Regions from separate parts of the Arthrobacter sp. NPDC090010 genome, predicted to be linked through region 2. Evidence: riboswitches for the same ligand, from Rfam matches in the RefSeq annotation. Region 2 holds a riboswitch; each other region holds the start of a gene.
What was found. A riboswitch is a leader RNA that binds a small molecule or an ion and turns the genes downstream of it on or off. The one in region 2 is predicted to bind S-adenosylmethionine.

Region 1: it holds a riboswitch for S-adenosylmethionine, as region 2 does, so the genes downstream of both, ACIPXZ_RS14985 (hypothetical protein) here and ACIPXZ_RS02475 (aminotransferase class V-fold PLP-dependent enzyme) in region 2, are expected to answer to the same signal.
Region 3: it holds a riboswitch for S-adenosylmethionine, as region 2 does, so the genes downstream of both, ACIPXZ_RS07765 (bifunctional o-acetylhomoserine/o-acetylserine sulfhydrylase) here and ACIPXZ_RS02475 (aminotransferase class V-fold PLP-dependent enzyme) in region 2, are expected to answer to the same signal.

What each region holds. Positions count from the first base shown of each region.
Region 1 covers NZ_JBIVFT010000011.1:79-4,668, reverse strand. The annotation lists gene ACIPXZ_RS14995 (YdcF family protein) at 1-724, opposite strand, end outside; gene ACIPXZ_RS14990 (VIT1/CCC1 transporter family protein) at 792-1,886, opposite strand; gene ACIPXZ_RS14985 (hypothetical protein) at 1,938-2,237, opposite strand; SAM riboswitch class IV at 2,250-2,358, opposite strand; gene ACIPXZ_RS14980 (helix-turn-helix domain-containing protein) at 2,571-3,146, shown strand; gene ACIPXZ_RS14975 (hypothetical protein) at 3,334-4,290, opposite strand.
Region 2 covers NZ_JBIVFT010000001.1:529,376-536,346, reverse strand. The annotation lists gene ACIPXZ_RS02500 (sigma-70 family RNA polymerase sigma factor) at 1-398, opposite strand, end outside; gene ACIPXZ_RS02495 (DoxX family protein) at 545-1,033, shown strand; gene aroA (3-phosphoshikimate 1-carboxyvinyltransferase) at 1,037-2,395, shown strand; gene ACIPXZ_RS02485 (ribosome small subunit-dependent GTPase A) at 2,397-3,521, shown strand; gene hisN (histidinol-phosphatase) at 3,577-4,392, shown strand; SAM riboswitch class IV at 4,469-4,584, shown strand; gene ACIPXZ_RS02475 (aminotransferase class V-fold PLP-dependent enzyme) at 4,623-6,023, shown strand; gene ACIPXZ_RS02470 (class I SAM-dependent methyltransferase) at 6,148-6,885, shown strand.
Region 3 covers NZ_JBIVFT010000004.1:1,694-8,664, forward strand. The annotation lists gene ACIPXZ_RS07765 (bifunctional o-acetylhomoserine/o-acetylserine sulfhydrylase) at 1-1,257, opposite strand, end outside; SAM riboswitch class IV at 1,345-1,462, opposite strand; gene ACIPXZ_RS07770 (hypothetical protein) at 1,641-2,105, shown strand; gene ACIPXZ_RS07775 (VOC family protein) at 2,289-2,927, shown strand; gene ACIPXZ_RS07780 (carboxyl transferase domain-containing protein) at 3,005-4,540, opposite strand; gene ACIPXZ_RS07785 (CaiB/BaiF CoA transferase family protein) at 4,537-5,757, opposite strand; gene ACIPXZ_RS07790 (sodium:solute symporter) at 5,754-6,971, opposite strand, start outside.

The DNA.
Region 1 (4,590 bases), on a different contig from region 2:
TCAGCACCTCGGTGCTGGGAATGCCTGCATCCCGCAGATACTCGGCCATGGCCTCGCCCTCGCTGCGGGACTCGTCCGGTCCTTGCCCGCCGCTGGGGATGAGAACCGGCTTCGAGTCGGCTGGGGAGCGCTGATAGATCTGAATCGCTTTATCGAGGCGTCCTGCCAGGAGCGGCGGGACCTTTCCGCCGATCAGACCGGAGCCGAGGATGATCACGTAGTCGGGGACCTGGCGGCTCCGTGTCCGGGCATAGACGAAGGAGTAGACCAGGAACGCGGAGAAGACGAAGCCCACATAGGCCACCAGCACGAAGATCAGGAATGGGATCATGCTGAGCCAGGTGGGAGCGTCCGGACGGCTCGTGACACGCCCCAAGGCTCCCAGAAGCATGGGAGCGAAGAGCACCAGCAGTCCGACCGCGAGGGAGAGCAGATTGGCCAGGCTCCGTCCTTCCCGCCGCAGCATCATGATGCCGTTGACCACCAGGAAGACTCCGAGCACCGGCACGGCCAGGAGCGCGAGGAGGACACTGAGCAGCAGGATCCACGCCGTCTCATCGTTCCGGCCGAGGCTCAGCAATGCGAAGCCGAAAGCCAGCAGCAGGAACACGCCATTGCGAAGCCGTCGCCGGTCCCGCCAGATGCTGAACGCCCCGGCGAGTGCGAAGACAGCGGCGAGTACCGTGGTGATGTTCTCCGCGATGACTCGGGTGATGGTGTCCATTGATCATTTCCTCCCGCAGGCAACTCTACGCAGGAGGTGCCCAGGGACGATCGCCGGTGGCCTCGGCTCAGCCGATGGTGGCGCCGAAGAGCAGACCCAGGACGTAGGTGGCCCCGGCGGCCCCCAAGCCGATCAAGAGCTGACGCAGCGCGCGGCTCATCGGTGAGGTTCCGGACAGCAGCCCGACCACCGAACCGGTGCCCAGCAGCACGATGCCCACCAGGACTACGGCGAGGACCAGGGCCCCGACACCGCTCATGCCGAACAGGAACGGCAGGATGGGGATCAGTGCGCCCGAGGCGAAGAAGCAGAAACTGGAGGAGGCGGCTCCCCAGGCCGTGCCGATCTCCTCGTGTTCGTCCTGGTCCTGTTCCGGGCGCTCCGGCCAGAGGGACAGGCTGGGGTCGCAGTCGCAGCTGAACTGCCCGAGACGTTCGGCGGCCCGGTGCTCGGCGGCTTCCCGGCTCATGCCGCGGGCCAGATATACGAGCACCAATTCGTTGTGTTCAAGATCCAGGCGTGGTGCGACGGCCAAGGTGACCTGGGTCGGGCGGCTGGCGTCCAGGAGTTCCCGCTGGGAACGGACCGAGACATATTCGCCCGCGCCCATGGACAGCGCTCCGGCCAGCAGGCCTGCGACGCCGCTGAAGAGCACCACCTGGCTGCTCACGCCGGTGGCCGCCATGCCCATGACGAGCGAAAGGTTGCTGACGAGGCCGTCGTTGGCCCCGAAAACCGCGGCTCGGAAGGTTCCGGAGAGGCGTGCCCGGCCGCGGGTGGCGAGGCCCCGGACCACCTCTTCGTGGATCTGCTCGTCTGCCGCCATGGCGGGTGTGGCGTGCGGATCAGTGGAGTACGGGGAACGGCCCTCGGCCCGCTGGGCGAGCGCCAGGACGAACACGGAGCCGAAATGGCGGGCCAGGAAACCCAGGAAACGGCTGTTCAGCGAGGCCGGGCGGGGCTTGCCGGCGTCGTCGCCGAGCAGGCTGAGCCAATGTGCCTCGTGGCGGCCCTCGGCTTCGGCGAGGGACAGCAGGATCGCCTTCTCCTCACCGTCACGGCGAGCGGCGAGCTCCCGGTAGACGGAAGCCTCGGCTCGTTCGTCGGCCAGGTACTGCTGCCAGCGTCTGATATCTGCAGCGGAGGCTTGGGGGGTGCTCATGAACACGGGCTCCTGGGGTCGGGATGATGGTGGCGCCCCATTGCGCAGCCCTCACTTTAGCGCGAAATTCCGCGGATTTTCGGCCGGTTCACCGAGGATTGTTGTTTCGGTCGACCGCAAACCCGGGAGCGGTTGCAAGAGGAAATGCAGTGCTCGTCCGTCCCGCAGTCCGGTGGCGGCGACGCGTACGGTGAGCGCGCCGTCGTTCCAGAGAGGTCTGCGCACCGCGCGGCTCAGGGCGTCCAGCAATTGGTGCGGCTGAGGACAGAAGTAGTGCTGCGGCACGCCCTGGAGGTGAAGCGTGACCCGGCCGCTCTGCGGCTCGACGGAAGGGATGACGGTGACGGACATCGAAGCCTTTCGGCAATGCTCTTGCCCCGCCAGTGGAACGGGGCCGCTTCTGCATCCGAGCCACCCGTGAACATGGGGTTGGCGGGTGGCCAGTCGGAGCTTGGCGCCACCTCTCGTGAAGCTTCCTTTACTCTAGATCACGACGACGTCGCGCGGCCCGCGCCCGGACGTCCGGGCTGCAGTGTGACGCTGCGTGAACGGGTGAGCTCACGACGCGAAGTTGCGGGGCAGGCAGGGCCTGGTGACTGGTACTAAACTCCTAGGCAGATGCTGCCCGTGAGCCGGATCACCTCCCTTGTTCTTCGCAGCCCCGTCAGAGAAGGAATGGCCGCCATGAAAGCCCTGCCCATCGAGCCGAGCAATGCGCCGATCAACATCGGGTCCAGGATCCGCGCGGCACGCAAGGCTCAGCGGATGACGATCGAGCAGGTCGCGGAGGTGACGGGCTTGACCAAGGGCTTCCTCTCCCGCGTGGAACGCGACCTCACCTCGCCGTCGGTGGCGTCCCTTGTGACCCTGTGCCAGGTGCTTTCGGTCGACATCGGTGACCTCTTCGCCGATACGGAGGTGACCCTGACCCGCAAGGATGAGGCTCCGAGAATCTCGCTCGGCGGCGAGGGCATCGTGGAGACGCTGCTGACGGGCCGTTCTGAGCGCAGGCTGCAAGTGCTCAAAGGCATCATCGAGCCGCGCGGCAAGGGCGAGTCGGAGCTGTATGCCGTCGACTGCGACGTCGACGTGCTGCACGTGGTCAAAGGCAGGATCGTGCTCACCTTCTCCAACGAACGGTACGAGCTCTCCGAAGGGGACACCCTCAGTTTCCCGGGTCGCGAACCGCACACCTGGCTGAACCCCACCGATGAGGAAGTCGAGGTCCTCTGGGTCCTGGTTCCTGCTGCCGCGGCATGAGTCGTGGCGGCATGATCGATGGCTGAGGCGCCGGTAATCGGGCCCTGAGTCCGCTATCCACGGCGCCGACGCCTGCCGAGTCAGCTATTGGGGGCGTGAGTCAGCTACCCCGGGCAGCGGACTCACGCCCCCAATAGCTGACTCGGCGAGCCCGGAACGGGTGTCGAGTCTTGGCGCTGCGAGACCGTCAGTTGCGTAGCGCGGCTGCAGAATCCTGGGCTCGGAGCGCCGCTTTGATCCGTCTGCGCACTCCTCCCGGGTCATCGAGGTCCGCCCAGCTCAGCCGGACGAATCGCCACCCCAGCTCCATGAGATGACGTTCCCGGAGGCGCTCTTCGTACAGGGCGCGTTCCGTCGGCTTTTCGCCGAAGTACTTGACCTCCCCATCGAACTCGACGGCCAGCATGCTGTCTGGCCAGGCGAAATCCAGATATCGCCAGCCGAGCGGCGTCATGACTGCCATCTGAGGTACAGGGGCCGTGAGGCTCTCCAGGTGGAACAGCAGCCGCGAGCGGGACTCGGCCACGGACTGGCTTCTCTGGTCGGCGAAATCGACGACCATCCGGGCGTTCACCACGCCTCGGTGACCGGTGAGCCTCTCCAGCATCCGGTGCATTCGACGACGGTCGGCCCCAAGGGCCAGCGCCTGATCCGCTAGGATGAGCGCGTCTTCCACCGGCATGATTCTGGCGCAGTCGATAATGGTGCGTTCGAGCGTCGTGACCGGGACACCGTTGACGATGTCCCAGTCCGTGCCTGGCACCGGAATGAAATGCGTACGAATGTCCGAACCCAGGCGCCGCGCGCACGGTTTGCTCCGGCATGAGACATGGATGAGGGGGCTGTCGCGCCAGAAGGACAGACCTCTGAGTCTGGCTGCCGAGGTGTGGCTGTAGATGTAGGCGGGATCTTCCTTGTTTTGCGTCAGGCGGAGATGAGCCGCCAGACGGCGGTCTGCGCGCTCGCTGAGAGTGAGTCGTCGTTGTTCCTCAGCCGGCGCGAAGACGCCTATCCGTGGGCGGACGATGTCATTGTTCGCGAGCAGCCGCCGTCGTGCGTCCTTGCCGATTCCGAGGAGGTCGAGCTCCGAAGTCAGCCATGGACCCTGTCCGTCTGGGAGCAGTGCTGCCGGTGTTCTGTTCATACCGCGACGTTGCGGCATGAACGAGCCGCGGAGGACGGCCGGAGCTCCCATGTGGAAAAACCGGCGTGGCGAACTGTGGATCGTGCCCGAGGGGAACTTGTTCGTCAGAGCTCCTGAGTCCGCTATCCACGGCGGCGACGCCAGCCGAGTCAGCTATTGGGGGGGGGGGGGGGGGGGGGGCGGGGCGGGGGGGGGGGGGGCCCCCCGGGGGGGGGGGGGGGCGGGGGGGGGGGGGGGGGGGTGGGGGGGGGGGGGGGGGGGGGGGGGGGGGGGTGGGGGGGGGGGGTGGGGGGGGGGGGG
Region 2 (6,971 bases):
CCCGGCTTGTACTGATGGAAGGCGGAGAACGCCTTGGTGTACGCCTCTTGCACCAGGTCCTCGGCATCCGCCGGATTCCTGGCCATGCGCATGGCCGCGGAATAGAGCTGATCCACGTATTGCATGGCTTCGCGTTCGAAGCGTGCCCGGCGCTCCCCGGCGCTCTCCGAGGCGACATCCAGTTCGGCGTCCTCGACGACCCGGCCCTGGGCCTGGGTGGAGGAGCCTGCTTCCGCGCCCGGTTCCGGGACTTGGGATTCCGTCGTGTTCATCGCGGTCCAGTCTAGACCGCGCGGGGTCCCCTGCCGACGCGAAGCGAGGCTGGGGAGCGGGATGGACGCCAGACCGTTCGGGGAGAGCGTCACCTGGGGCGCAGCGCGCTCCATGACCACGGGCATCGGACCTCCTGAAGACTCCTGGGACGGGGGCCGTCCCCGCTTCGCCGCTGTGTAAGGGAACGGCTCCCCGACGGCAAATATTCCGCAAAGGTGCAAGACTAGGAGTGGTCCGCGCCTGTCATCAGGCCGGTCCACAAGCCGTCTAAGTGCACCAGCTGAAGAAGGAGACCCTCGTGTCCGTGGTCCGGTTCCTGGCCCGTCCGCTCATCGCCAGCAGCTTTGTCGCCGATGGCGTCCAGAAGATCAAATCCGCGAATGACCCCGCAGGCAGGCCGTCGGCGCTGCTGCGTCGCGCCGTCGATGCCTCGCCACTCGAGTTGGGCGACGCCGCCATCAACCGTGTCGCGGGTGGCGTCCAGGTGGGTGCCGGGGCCCTTTACGCCCTGGGACGGTTTCCGCGCGCTTCCGCTCTGCTGCTCGCCGCGTCCGCGGTGTGCACCGCACTGGTGGAACACCGTGAGGCCGACACGACCACCAAGGAGGGCCGCGCCGCCCGGCGTCGTGCGCTTCTGAAGAATCTCTCCCTGACCGGGGCCGCCCTCCTCGCCGCGGTGGACACGGCCGGCAAGCCGAGCCTTGCCTGGCGCGTGAAGAACCGGCCCGCCGTGACCTCCGACGCTCCGAAGGGAGCATGATCGGTGCCGCAGGACGCTCGTGAGATCCAGGCCTGGCCGGCACCTCTGGCAGCCGGCCCCGTCGACGCGGTGGTCACCGTCCCTGGTTCCAAATCCCTGACCAACCGGTATCTGGTGCTCGCCGCCCTGGCGGAGGCACCTTCCCGGCTACGAGCGCCACTGCACTCCCGTGATTCCGCCCTCATGGTGGAGGCCCTGCGGGCTTTGGGGGCAACCGTCGAGGAGGTGCCCGGAGACGGGTCCTTCGGACCGGATCTCCTCATCACTCCGATGCCGGCGAAGGCTTCGGCCTCGGACGTCCGGATTGACTGCGGCCTGGCGGGTACCGTCATGCGATTCGTCCCCGCACTCGCCGCCTTGCGCCACGGGACCGCCCGCTTCGATGGCGACCCGCACGCCAGGAAGCGCCCGATGGGCGCGATCCTCCAGTCGCTCCGCGCACTCGGCCTCGACCTCACGGGCGACGACGGCGAATCGCCGTCGGCACTCCCCTTCACCGTGCACGGCGAGGGCACCGTCCGGGGTGGCCACGTCGTGATCGACGCGAGCGGAAGCAGCCAGTTCGTCTCCGCGCTGCTGCTCGTGGGGGCCCGCTTCCGCGACGGACTGCACATCGAGCACTCCGGTAAGCCGGTGCCCAGCCTGGACCACATCAGGATGACGGTCGAGGTCCTGCGTTCCCTGGGGGTGACGGTCGATGATTCCGTTCCCGACCATTGGTTCGTGGCGCCCGGCACCATCGATGCCTTCGATGTCCGGATCGAGCAGGACCTGAGCAATGCCGGCCCCTTCCTCGCGGCGGCACTCGTGACCCGCGGCACGGTGCGGGTGCCCCATTGGCCGTCACCGACGACACAGGTCGGGGACCTCTGGCAGGACATCCTGCGGCGCATGGGTGCACGGGTCTCCCTCGAGAACGGAACACTCGTGGTGACCGGTGGCGACCGCATCAAGGGCGGGGACTTCGCCGACACCAGCGAGCTTGCCCCCACCGTCGCAGCGCTGTGCGCCCTGGCTGACACGCCCTCGCGTCTGAGCGGAATCGCACATCTGCGCGGCCACGAGACCAACCGTCTGGAAGCGTTGGTCACGGAGATCCGTCGCATGGGCGGGGATGCCGAAGAGACCACCGACGGCCTGATCATCCGCCCGGTCCCCCTCCACGGTGCCGTGCTGCAGAGCTACGCAGATCACCGGATGGCGACGGCTGGTGCGATCTGGGGCCTTGCGGTTCCCGGCACCCAGGTCGAGGACATCGCCACGACAGCCAAGACCATGCCCGATTTCCCCGCGCTCTGGCAGGCCATGCTGGGCTCCTCCGCTCAGGAGTCCCGTACCGTGCCGGCCGGGGCGGACGCCTGAGATGGCTCGAGGCGGCGCCTCGCGAGCCCTTTCCGATTGGGACGAGTCGGACGTCAGGCAGCGGCCCAACAAGCGCGGTTCACGTCCGCGGACCAAGGACAGGCCCAGCCACTCCGATGCTGTGACCGGCCGGATCGTCACCGTCGACCGGGGCCGCTACACGGCGGTCCTGGACGAAGGGACACCCCAGGAGCGGATCATCATCGCCGCCCGTGCCAAGGAACTCAGACGCCAGCCCGTCGTGGTGGGCGATTTCGTGGCGCTCGTCGGTGACGTCTCGGGCAAGCCCGACACCCTGGCCCGTCTGGTGCGGATCGAGGAGCGCAGTACGCTGCTGCGTCGCAGCGCGGATGACACCGACCCCGTCGAGCGCGCCGTCGTCGCCAATGCCGACAAATTGGTGATCGTGGTGGCTGCCGCCAATCCCGAGCCTCGGACCGGCTTCATCGACCGGGCACTGGTCGCTGCCTACGACGCCGGCATCGAACCGATCCTGCTCATCACCAAAGCGGACGTGAAGGATCCGGCGGAGCTGCTGGCCAACTATCAGGCTCTCGATCTGCGGGTGATCATCAGCCGCACCACGGAGAACGGCGCCAATGGGATTGATGCCAGGAGCGCCGACGGCGGTTCGGCGTCCCTGCTCGGAAGCGCCGTCACGGAACTCCGGGACGAATTGGACGGCTACGTCAGCGTGCTGCTCGGGCACTCCGGAGTGGGCAAGTCCACGATGGTCAATGCACTCACCGGCGCGGACCGCGCCACCGGTCACGTCAACGCGGTCACCGGGAGGGGACGCCACACCTCCAGCTCCGCCGTGGCCCTCCAGATGCCGGACGCCCGTCCGGGCACGTGGATCATCGACACGCCCGGGGTGCGCTCCTTCGGGCTGGCCCTGGTCGATCCGAGCCGTATCCTGGCCGCGTTCCCCGATCTGGCTCCGGGCACGGAAGCCTGTGAGCGAGGCTGCAAGCACGGCGCGCAGGCTGTGGGATGTGGCCTGGACGCATGGGTCGCGGAGGGGCATGCGGGCCCGGCCGGGGCCTCCCGCCTCGACTCGTTGCGGCGTGTGCTGGACGCCGGAATACAGGAAGAGCGGGAAAGCAAGGAACTCGGAGCCCCATGAGCACTTCGGTGCGTCGCGGGCTGTGGGTCCTCCCGCGATGGGTACGGTTTAACCCATGACGGTCCCCACCCAGAACTACACCGATGACCTCCGCCTGGCGCACGTGCTGGCCGACCAGGTCGATGCCCAGACGATGGAACGCTTCAAGGCGCAGGACCTGAAGGTCGAGACGAAGCCGGACCTCACTCCGGTCAGCGACGCGGATCGCAGCGCCGAGGAGTACATCCGTGGGCAGCTGTCCCGGTCCCGGCCCCGCGACGCTGTCATCGGCGAAGAGTTCGGGACCACCGGGCACGGCTCCCGCCGTTGGGTGGTGGACCCGATCGACGGAACCAAGAACTTCGTGCGGGGCGTGCCCGTCTGGGCCACCCTGATCTCCCTCATCGAGGATGACGAGGTTGTCGTGGGCGTTGTCAGCGCGCCTGCCCTGGGCAAGCGCTGGTGGGCATCCAAGGGCCATGGGGCCTTCACCGGCCGCTCGCTGGCCTCCGCCACCCGCCTCAAGGTGTCTGACGTGCACCGCATGGAGGATGCGTCCCTCAGCTATTCCAGCCTTCACGGTTGGAAGGAACGCGGGATGCTGGACAGTTTCCTCGACCTCCACGATTCCGTGTGGCGGACCCGGGCGTACGGTGATTTCTGGTCGTACTGCCTTCTGGCTGAAGGCGCCGTCGATCTGGCCTGTGAGCCGGAACTGAACCTCTACGACATGGCGGCCCTGGTCCCGATCGTCACGGAGGCTGGAGGCCGTTTCACCTCATTGGACGGGCAGGACGGACCCTTCGGCGGCAACGCCGTGGCCAGCAACGGCATCCTCCACTCCGAGTTCCTGCACCGCCTGAACCCTGCCTTGGACGATCTGCTTCCCTGAGCTCCGAAGTCATATTCTGCGTAACAATAGCGGCGCGTTCCCCTGCGGACGCGCCGCTGTCGTACGCTCGTGAACAGGTCACGAGTGCCAGCGCTAAACCCCGGTTTGCTGGCCGGCAACCCTCCAGACGCGGTGGGGTGCCCCGGGTGACGACCAGGCCGACCGCAGACAGCGGATCGGCAAGCGCGGCGCCCGCTCAGCGGGCCCCTCCACGATGCAGAGGTCCCAGCATGTCCGTCAACACCCTTGCCCGCCGTACCGCTCAGGCCGCCCATGCGCCGTCGTCGCCGGCCGCGCATCCCTTCGCGGCCGTCACCGGAGCCGAGATCCAGGCACCGCTCATCCAGGGCGGCGACATCCGCTACGCCAACCTCGACTACGGGGCCTCCGCTCCCGCGCTGAGCGTGGTCTCCGCCTATCTGAACGAGATCCTCCCGTACTACGCCAGCGTGCACCGCGGGGCCGGTTATGCGTCCCAGATCAGCACCTCGGTCTATGAGAACGCCCGCGAGATCGTGCGCGAGTTCATCGGCGGTCGGCCCGACGACCTGGTGATCTTCACACGCAACACCACCGATTCACTCAATGTGCTGGCCGGATGCCTTCCCCAGAGGAACGGCGAGCAGGCCGGGGAGGTCCTGTACCTGGACATCGAGCACCACGCCAATCTGCTGCCGTGGCAGCGCGTGGCGCACCGCAGCCTGGTGGCCCAGGAGACTCTCACCGAAACCGTGTCCGCCATCCGTGAGGAACTTGAGGCGGGAGGTGTTTCGCTGCTGGCGGTGACGGGCGCCTCGAACGTCACCGGAGAGATCCTCCCGATCGCCGAGCTGGCCGCACTGGCCCACGAGTACGGTGCCCGGATCGTGGTGGATGCGGCGCAATTGGCGCCCCACCGCCGCATCGACATCAGCGCCCTCGACGTCGACTACCTCGCCTTCTCGGGGCACAAGCTGTATGCCCCGTTCGGTGCCGGAGTCCTCGTGGGCCGCGCGGACTGGCTCGACGCGGGAACCCCCCACCTGCTCGGCGGCGGGGCCGTTCGTGAGGCGCGGCTCGATTCAGTGACGTGGACCACCGGTCCGGCCCGGCATGAAGGCGGCTCGCCCAATGTGCTCGGTGCCGCGACACTGGCGCGTGCGACCCAGGTGCTCGCGTCGCTGGATCACGACACCTGGCAGCAGCACGAGGCCGATATCAGGCGCCATCTCGAGGAGGGCCTCACAGCGCTCGACGGCGTCACCGTGCATCGGGTGTTCAGCGATTCCGTCGATTCGATCGGCGTCGTCAATTTCTCCGTCGAGGGTTACGACGCCGGCCTCGTGGCCGCCTATCTTTCGGCGGAGCACGGCGTGGGGTTGCGCGACGGCAAATTCTGCGCGCATCCGCTTCTGAAGCGTCTCGGCCTTCCGGCAGGCTCGTTGCGGGCCAGCTTCGGGCTGGGGTCTCGCCTGGAGGATGCCGACCGGTTGATCGCCGGGATCCGGCGGCTCCGCGAGGAGGGACTCGGCTGGGACTACGTGGTCGACGCCGGCCGGTGGGTGCCGTCCAACGATCAGCGAAGCTATCCTCACTGGGCGCCCAACACTCCGGGCACTGCCGGAGCCGCCCCCTGCGCCACGGGGGAATGACGGCCCGCCTGCCCGCTGCTCGGGGAGCCACGTCGTCGTGAGAACCTTTTAGCGACGACGATCCCCGAGCAGTTGGAGCAGCACCGTGTCCTCCCGTCACGTATCCCCTTCCGGCGGCCCCCGTATGGACGTCGCACGACGACGCGACATGGGCAGGGCTTTCGAACGCGGCGGCGAACACTATGAGCGGGTCCGGCCCTCTTATCCAGAGGAGGCGGCACGCTGGTGCGTTCCCGCCGGCGCGGCGGACGCCGTCGATCTGGGAGCAGGAACCGGGAAGTTCACCGCTCTTCTGGGCGCCCTGGGGTTGTCCGTCACCGCGGTGGAGCCGTCCGAGGACATGCTGCGTCAATTGCACACGGCACTGCCGGACGTCACCACGGTCGTCGGAACAGCCGAGGCGACCGGTCTCCCGTCAGCAAGCGCCGACGTCGTGACGGCCGCACAGACCTGGCACTGGGTGGACCCGCAGGCCGCGAGCGCCGAGGCGGCCCGCGTCCTGCGGCCCGAAGGAACTCTGGCGCTGCTGTGGAATCAGTTGGACACCTCGGTACCGTGGGTCCACCGGCTGTCCCGCATCATGCACGCGGGAGACGTCATCAAACCCCACTTCGTCCCCGCGATCGGGCCTGGGTTCGGTGAGGCGGCAGCAGCCGTGCTGCCCTGGAACGACGAGCTGAGCACGGCCGACATCATCGAGCTGGCCAAGTCGCGCAGCTACTACCTCAGGTCCGCGGAGCCTGTCCGGGCGAAGGTCATGGCCAATCTCGACTGGTACCTCCATGAACATTTGGGGCATGGGGCCGAGGAAATGATCACTCTCCCCTATCGCTGTTACGCCTGGCGTGCGCAGCGTCTGTGACATTGCGTCACCGACATCCATGGACTTGCCTGACATCCCTTGGGCGGCTAAATTTTAGGTAAGCCGAAACTATTGAATTCGGAATG
Region 3 (6,971 bases), on a different contig from region 2:
CTCGATACCCACGGCCAGGCGCACCAGGCCCGGCGTGACCCCGGCCGCCAGCTGCTCGGCTTCCCCGAGCTGCGCGTGCGTCGTGGAGGCCGGGTGGATCACGAGCGAGCGGACATCCCCGAGGTTCGCCACATGCGAGTGCAACTCCAGCGCGTCCACGAAAGCCTTGCCCGCCTCCAGGCCACCCGCGATTTCGAACGCGACCACCGCGCCGATGCCATTGGGCCCGTACTTCCGTCCGCGCTCGAACCACGGGCTGCTCGGAAGCCCGGCGAACGCGACGCGCTCGACGTCGTCGCGGGCCTCAAGGAACTCGGCCACCTTCTGAGCGTTCTCCACGTGCCGCTCCACGCGGAGGCTGAGCGTCTCCAGCCCCTGGGCGATGAGGAAGGCATTGAAGGGGCTGACAGCCGAACCGAGATCGCGCAGGAGCTGAACGCGGGCTTTGAGGATGTAGCTGAGGTTGGCGCCCAATGCGCCGTCCGCGCCGAGGTCCCGGGCATAGACCAGACCGTTGTAGCTCGGGTCCGGGGTGTTGAAGCCCGGGAAACGCTCGGGGTCGGCAGCGAAGTCGAACTTGCCGGAGTCCACGATGACGCCCGCGATGGCCGCACCGTGCCCGCCGAGGTACTTCGTGGCGGAGTGGACCACGATGTCGGCGCCCCACTCCAACGGGCGGATCAGATACGGAGTGGCCAGAGTGTTGTCCACGACGAGCGGGACTCCGGACTCGTGAGCCACTGCCGAGACGCCTTCGATGTCCAGCACGTCCTGGCGTGGGTTGGAGACGACCTCCGCGAAGAACAGCTTGGTGTTCGGCTGAACTGCGGCACGCCACTGTTCCAGGTCGTCCGGGTCCTCCACGAAGGTCACCTGGATGCCGAACTTCTTCAGGGTGTTGGCGAGCAGATTGTAGGTTCCGCCATAGAGGCTGGGGCTCGCGACGACATGGTCGCCCGCCTCAGCGATGTTGAGGATCGCGAACGTCTCCGCGGCCTGACCGGAGCTCAGCAGAAGGGCGGCCAGGCCACCTTCCAGACTCGCGATCCGCTGCTCGACGGCGTCCTGCGTCGGGTTGCCGATCCGGGTGTAGATCGGTGCGAGTTCGGCGAGGGCGAAGCGGTTCGCGGCACTCTCGGCACTCGGGAAGACGAAGGAGGTGGTCTGGTAGATCGGCAGCGCCCGTGCCCCGGTGGCGGCGTCCGGTTCCTGACCGATGTGGATCTGGCGTGTTTCGAAGGACCAGTTGTTGCTCATGGCTTTCCTTAGATTTCAAGGGCCAGGTACGGTCTCCCCCACCATCGCTGGCGTCAGCCTGCCCGGAGGAAGGTAGACGGCGCCCACGGCCCGCGCTTGCGCACCGGCCTTGGCGCCGGTCCGCCTGGTCCTCACCCGGGGCACCCCGCCGCGGACGGAGGGTTGCCGGCCAGCAAGCCGGGGCTCAATGCTGGCACTCATGACCTGGAACCCAGAGTAGGGCGCGGCCCGTCGACGCGAAAAGGACGGCGTCACAATACGTCGCGGCGCCATGCCTCCGATCACCGGATGGGCACCTCTCCCCATTCCCACTTCAGCAATTCGGTGGGTAAATGTAGTACATCTGCAAGACATGCAGATGCACCCATTCAAGGAGTTTGATCATGAGCACCCGAATGAACCCCACTCCGAAACTGATCCGCCGGGCAACCGCCGCACTGGCGACCGCAGGCCTCGCCTTCGCGGGCCTCCTGGCCGCCAGCGCTCCGGCCGAAGCCGCGACCTACGGCAAGGCCGGCACGGTCGTCAAGCAGTGCACTGGGATCAAGAAACAGAGCTGGACCTTGCCGGGCACCAAGGCGACCCTGCAGTACTGGTACTCCACCAAGAACGGTGGCACCTCTTGCGCCATGGTGTACGACAACGTCTCCGGCAAAAACACCATGTACGTCAGCCTCAGGCCGAAGACGGGCCAGGGATCCTTCGACTACGGCCTGTACGAGTACTACGCCGGCGGCGCACAGCTCACCAATACAAAGGGCAAGTGCGTGTATGTCTACGCCGACATTTCGAAGACGAGATACTCGAAGGTCCTGGGCTTCAAGAGCGCCACCATCTGCAACAAGTGATCCGCAGGGTCTGCAACTGACCCGGACAACAACTCTAAGAGGGCTTCGGTGGCACGAAACAACGCCGCCGGAGCCCTCGGCGCATTCCACTCGACCGCACAGAAAACCAGGCGTTCACAGCCTCCAGAGCTAGTTAGGCAACCCTAAGCTGAGTGCCACGTCACAAAGTGCAAGGATGAAGCCATGCGGATGGACCACGTTTCTTACGCCTGTGAAAGTGACGGCCTGGAGGCCACTGCAGAGCGCATTTCTGCCGCTCTAGGACTGCACGCGGTGCGCGGCGGGGTGCACCCCCGATTCGGCACGCGCAACATGATCTTCCCCCTGGCCGACCACAAGTACCTTGAGGTCGTGGAGGTCCTGAATCACCCCGCATCGGATAAGGCTCCCTTCGGCCAGGCCGTGCGCGCCCGCTCTGAAATGGGCGGTGGGTGGATGGGCTGGTGCGTCGCCGTGGACGACCTGGCCCCCTTCGAATCCCGGCTCGGCCGAGAGGCCGTACCCGGCAATCGCAAGTTCCCGGACGGCCGGGAACTGATCTGGAAGCAGATCGGCATCCTGGGCCTCATCGCCGATCCCCAGGTCCCGTACATGCTCAAGTGGGACGGCGATCCCAGCCTGCACCCGTCCCTCGTCTACACCAGTGACGTCAAGGTCTCCAGCCTGACCATCGCCGGGTCCGCCCAGCGCGTCACGGAATGGCTCGGAGAGGAAGTCGGACATCCTCTCGAAGACGTCGCCGTCGAGTGGGTCGCCCCGCACGGCACCCCGGGCATCATGTCCGTGACCTTCGAGACAGCTCAGGGGCCGGTCACTCTCTGACCTCAGTCACCGCCGGAAAGGCCGGGAGAGCACGCCATCGGATCACTCCGGAGGGCGTGGTCTCCCGGCCTTTCTCATCACTGCGCCCGGCGGTCTGAATCCGCCTCACCGGAAGCGGACGCGCCCGATTCGGAGACATCGGCCTCAAGCAAGGCCGCCACCGCCTGGGCCAGTCCTCTGAGAAGCCCCGGCCCCTCGGGCACCACCGCATCCACCAGACCGGCCTCCGCGAGCGCCGCAGCCGTGATGCCTTGGGATGCAGCCAGCCGCGAAGCACCCTCGAGGTCTCCTTGGACGATCAGACTGGCACCTTCGGGAGGAAGTGGTGCGAGCCACGCATCGGCTGCCGCGACGATCCGGTGGGTGGCGGCCAAGGCGAGCGCTCCCCCTCCGGTCCCCTCCCCCAGGAGGATCGCCACACTGGGCACCGTGAGCATCGTGAGCTCGGCGATGCAGTCCGCGATGGCCCCGGCGATGGCGTCCTCCTCCGCCCGGACCGACAGCTCAGCCCCCGGGGTGTCCACGACGGTCACCAACGGCAGGCCGAGTGCCTCCGCGAGCGCGATCCCGCGCCTCACCTGAGCCAGCCCTGCGACGTCGAGCACTGCACCATCGCGCTGTGCGGCACGGTCTTGAGCGACCACCACGACGGGACGTCCGTACAGTTCAGCGAGGAGGGTCACCGTGCTGGCGGAGCGTCGCCCCCGCCCGGTCCCGTGCAGACGGACGGTGCGCCCGAAGCCCGCGGCAAGCAGTTCGTCCAGCCCGGGCCGCTCCGGGTCACGGCTTCGGAGCACGCTGTCCCAGGGAGCCGATTCACCCGCGCGCTCCCTGCCGGGTGATGCGACGCTCTTGGCGACGTCAGAACCGCGCCGGACACCTTGTCCCGCCAGGACGGTGAGGACGTCGCCCGCCAGGCGGCGGAATCCCGGGAGGTCAAGGACGGCGTCGACCGTCCCATGGTGCAGGAGATGTTCCGCGGTCTGGATCCCCGGCGGCATGGCTTCGCCTCGCAGCCCCTCGTAGACTTTCGGGCCGAGGAACCCGACCAAAGCCGCAGGCTCGGCCGCCGTGACGTGCCCCAGCGAACCCCAGGAGGCGAACACGCCTCCCGTGGTGGGATTCCGCAGGTACACCAGGTACGGCAGTCTCCTTTTCTTGTAACGGCTCAACGCGCGCGTGATGCGGGCCATCTGGAGGAACGCGGGGGTGCCTTCCTGCATGCGGGTGCCGCCCGACGCGGGGGCCGCGATGAGCGGCAGCCCTCGTCGTCCAGCGGAATCGATCGCGGCGACGATCCGATCGGCGGTGCGCTCACCGATGGAGCCCCCGAGAAAGGCGAACTCACTGACGACGACGGCGACGGGATGGCCGCCGATGGCCCCCTCACCGGTGAGCACCGCCTCGTCCGAGCCGCTGCGTTCGCGGGCACGCTCCAAGGTGGCCGCGTAGGCCGCATCGTCGACTCCGCGCGGCGTGACATCCCAGCTGACATGGCTGCCCGGGTCGAGCAGGGCGTCGATCAGCTCACGGGCACCCGGCCGTGGAGTCTGCGGCCGCTCGCGGGTCCCCTGCACGGTGAGAACTCCCGCGGCCCCGACGTCGTCCGTCATCCGCGTCCCACCAACAGCTGGTCCAGCCAGGCCCTGACGCCCTCATCGTGTTCTCCGAGGCGCGGAGGCGCCGTGTGCTGGAGTCTGGTGGTCTCCGTGCCGTCCGGCTGGAAGTAACGCAGTGGCCCGCCGGGGACCTCAAGGTGTCCCAGAGTCGGGTGTTCCATGCCCAGCAGGAGGTGCTGGCTACGGGTCTGTTCCCAGGCGAAGACCTCGTCCAGCGTGCGGACCTTTCCGGCCGGTACGCCTGCCTCCTCCAAGCGGCCGAGCAGTTCCTCGGAACCGTAAGCGGAGAAGGCGTCCTCGATCACGGCGATGAGCTCGTTCCGGTGTTCCACGCGTTGCGCATTGCCGTCCCAGCGCGGATCGTCGCGGTCAAGACCGAACGCATCCGCGAAACGCTTCCACAGTCCTTCCGAGCCGACGGCGATCTGCACGGCGCCGTCGGCGCAGCGGAAGAGTCCGTACGGTGCGATGGAGGGATGGTGATTTCCCTGGGCCTGCGGAACCTGTCCGCCGACCGTCCAGCGGGTCCCCTGGAAAGCGAGGACGCTCACGATCGAGGAGAGCAGCGAGGTCCTGACCACTTGTCCGCGTCCGGTCTGTTCCCGTTGCAGAAGCGCCGCCAGGACACCGTAGGCTCCGTGGATACCAGCAAGAACATCGCCGATCGGGACGCCGACCCGCTGCGGGTCATCGGGACCGGAGCCGGTGAGCGACATGAGGCCGGCCTCCCCCTGGGCGATCTGGTCGTAGCCGGCTCGTTGCCCTTCCGGGCCGTCATGCCCGAATCCACTGATGGACAGGATCACCAGCCGAGGATTCAGCTCTTCCAGGGTGACCGGATCGAAACCGAGCCGGTCGAGGGTTCCCGGACGGAAGTTCTCCACCAGCACATCCGCGCGGCGCAGCAGTTCGCGGAGCACACCCTTGTCGTCCTCGTCCTTCAGGTCCAGGGTGATGGATTCCTTGTTCCGGTTGCAGGACAGGAAGTAGGTCGACTCCCGGCCTCCCGCTGTGTCGATGAACGGGGGTCCCCAACCACGGGTGTCGTCTCCACCGGATGGATTCTCCACCTTGATCACCCGGGCGCCGAGGTCACCCAGCATCATGCCGGCGTGAGGCCCAGCGAGGGCGCGGGACAGATCCACGACGAGGGTTCCCGTGAGCGGCCCCGGCTGCCCGTCAGAGGTCTGGGCCGGATTCGTCCCGCTCATGCGGCGGCTCCTTCGACAGTGCCGCGGGCAGGACTCGCGGGGTGCGCCTGCGTTTCCGCAGGGACCGGGGGCTGACCTTTGAAGAACACCCGGCGCAGACCCTCGGCGATGGCCAGGACCACGAGGTTCGGGAGCAGCGAGACGAGGCCCGAGTCGATCCCGCCGGTCTTGATGTTGCCGAAGGTGATGATGGCCACCGAGAGGACGCCCGCCAGGATGCCCAGCACCACCGGGATGCCGTGGACCCGGACTCGCTTGGCATTGGCGAAAGCGACGGCGGGGGCCATCTGGGTGAGACCGCCGTAGGTCAGGAGCAGCAGTGCACCGATGTCGGACTTGGCCAGACCGAAGGCGAGCGCAAGGCCCACCGCCACCGCAACGATCAGGTGGTTGAGACGGAAGCGGAGCCGCTGATTCTTGACCGGGAGCAGATTGTTGGAGACGAGCATCGAGATGCCCATCGCGATCGCCCCCGCGGGCACCATGGCCGCAGCTGCGCCACCGATGGCGATGACGGCCAGGAGCGGATCAGGCAGGGTCTGCTGCGCGACGCTGAGCAACACGGTGTTGCCGGTCGTCTTCGGCTTGAGGATGAGGATCCCGGCCAGGCCTGCGAAGATCGGGATGAACAGGCTCAGCTGGTAGAGGGCGAGCCAGCTGTTGTTGCGCCGCAGGATCGCGCCGCTCTTCGCAGCCAGAACCGGTGGCCACAGGTGAGGGAAGGTGTTGAATCCCGCGCCGAGGCCGGTCACGATGACGGAGCTGACCCAGAAGGTCGCGTCCAGGCCGGGGCGGGAGATGGTGAAGTACCCGGAAGAGATCGCGTTGACCTTGGCCACCACGTCCGGAACAGCTCCGACGCCGGCGATGACCCCGGCCAGGACGATCACCAGGGCCGCGACCATGATGAAGTCCTTGAAGATCGCCACACGGGCCAGCCCTCGCAGACCGGCCCAGATGACGAAGACCACCACGAGGACGCTGGCCACGATCATGCTGTAACCGCTCGCGTCGGAGCTTCCGGTGGCGAGCTGCACGATGAGTCCCAGCCCGGTGATCTGCAGCTGGAGGTACGGGATGAGGAACACGGCGCCGACCAGCGCGACGGTCTTGCCCAGTGTGCGGCTGCCGAAGCGGTCCTGGAAGAAGTCCGCCATGGTCAGGTACCCACGGTTGGCTCCGAGCTGCCGCTGACGCGGCAGGATGAAGTACTG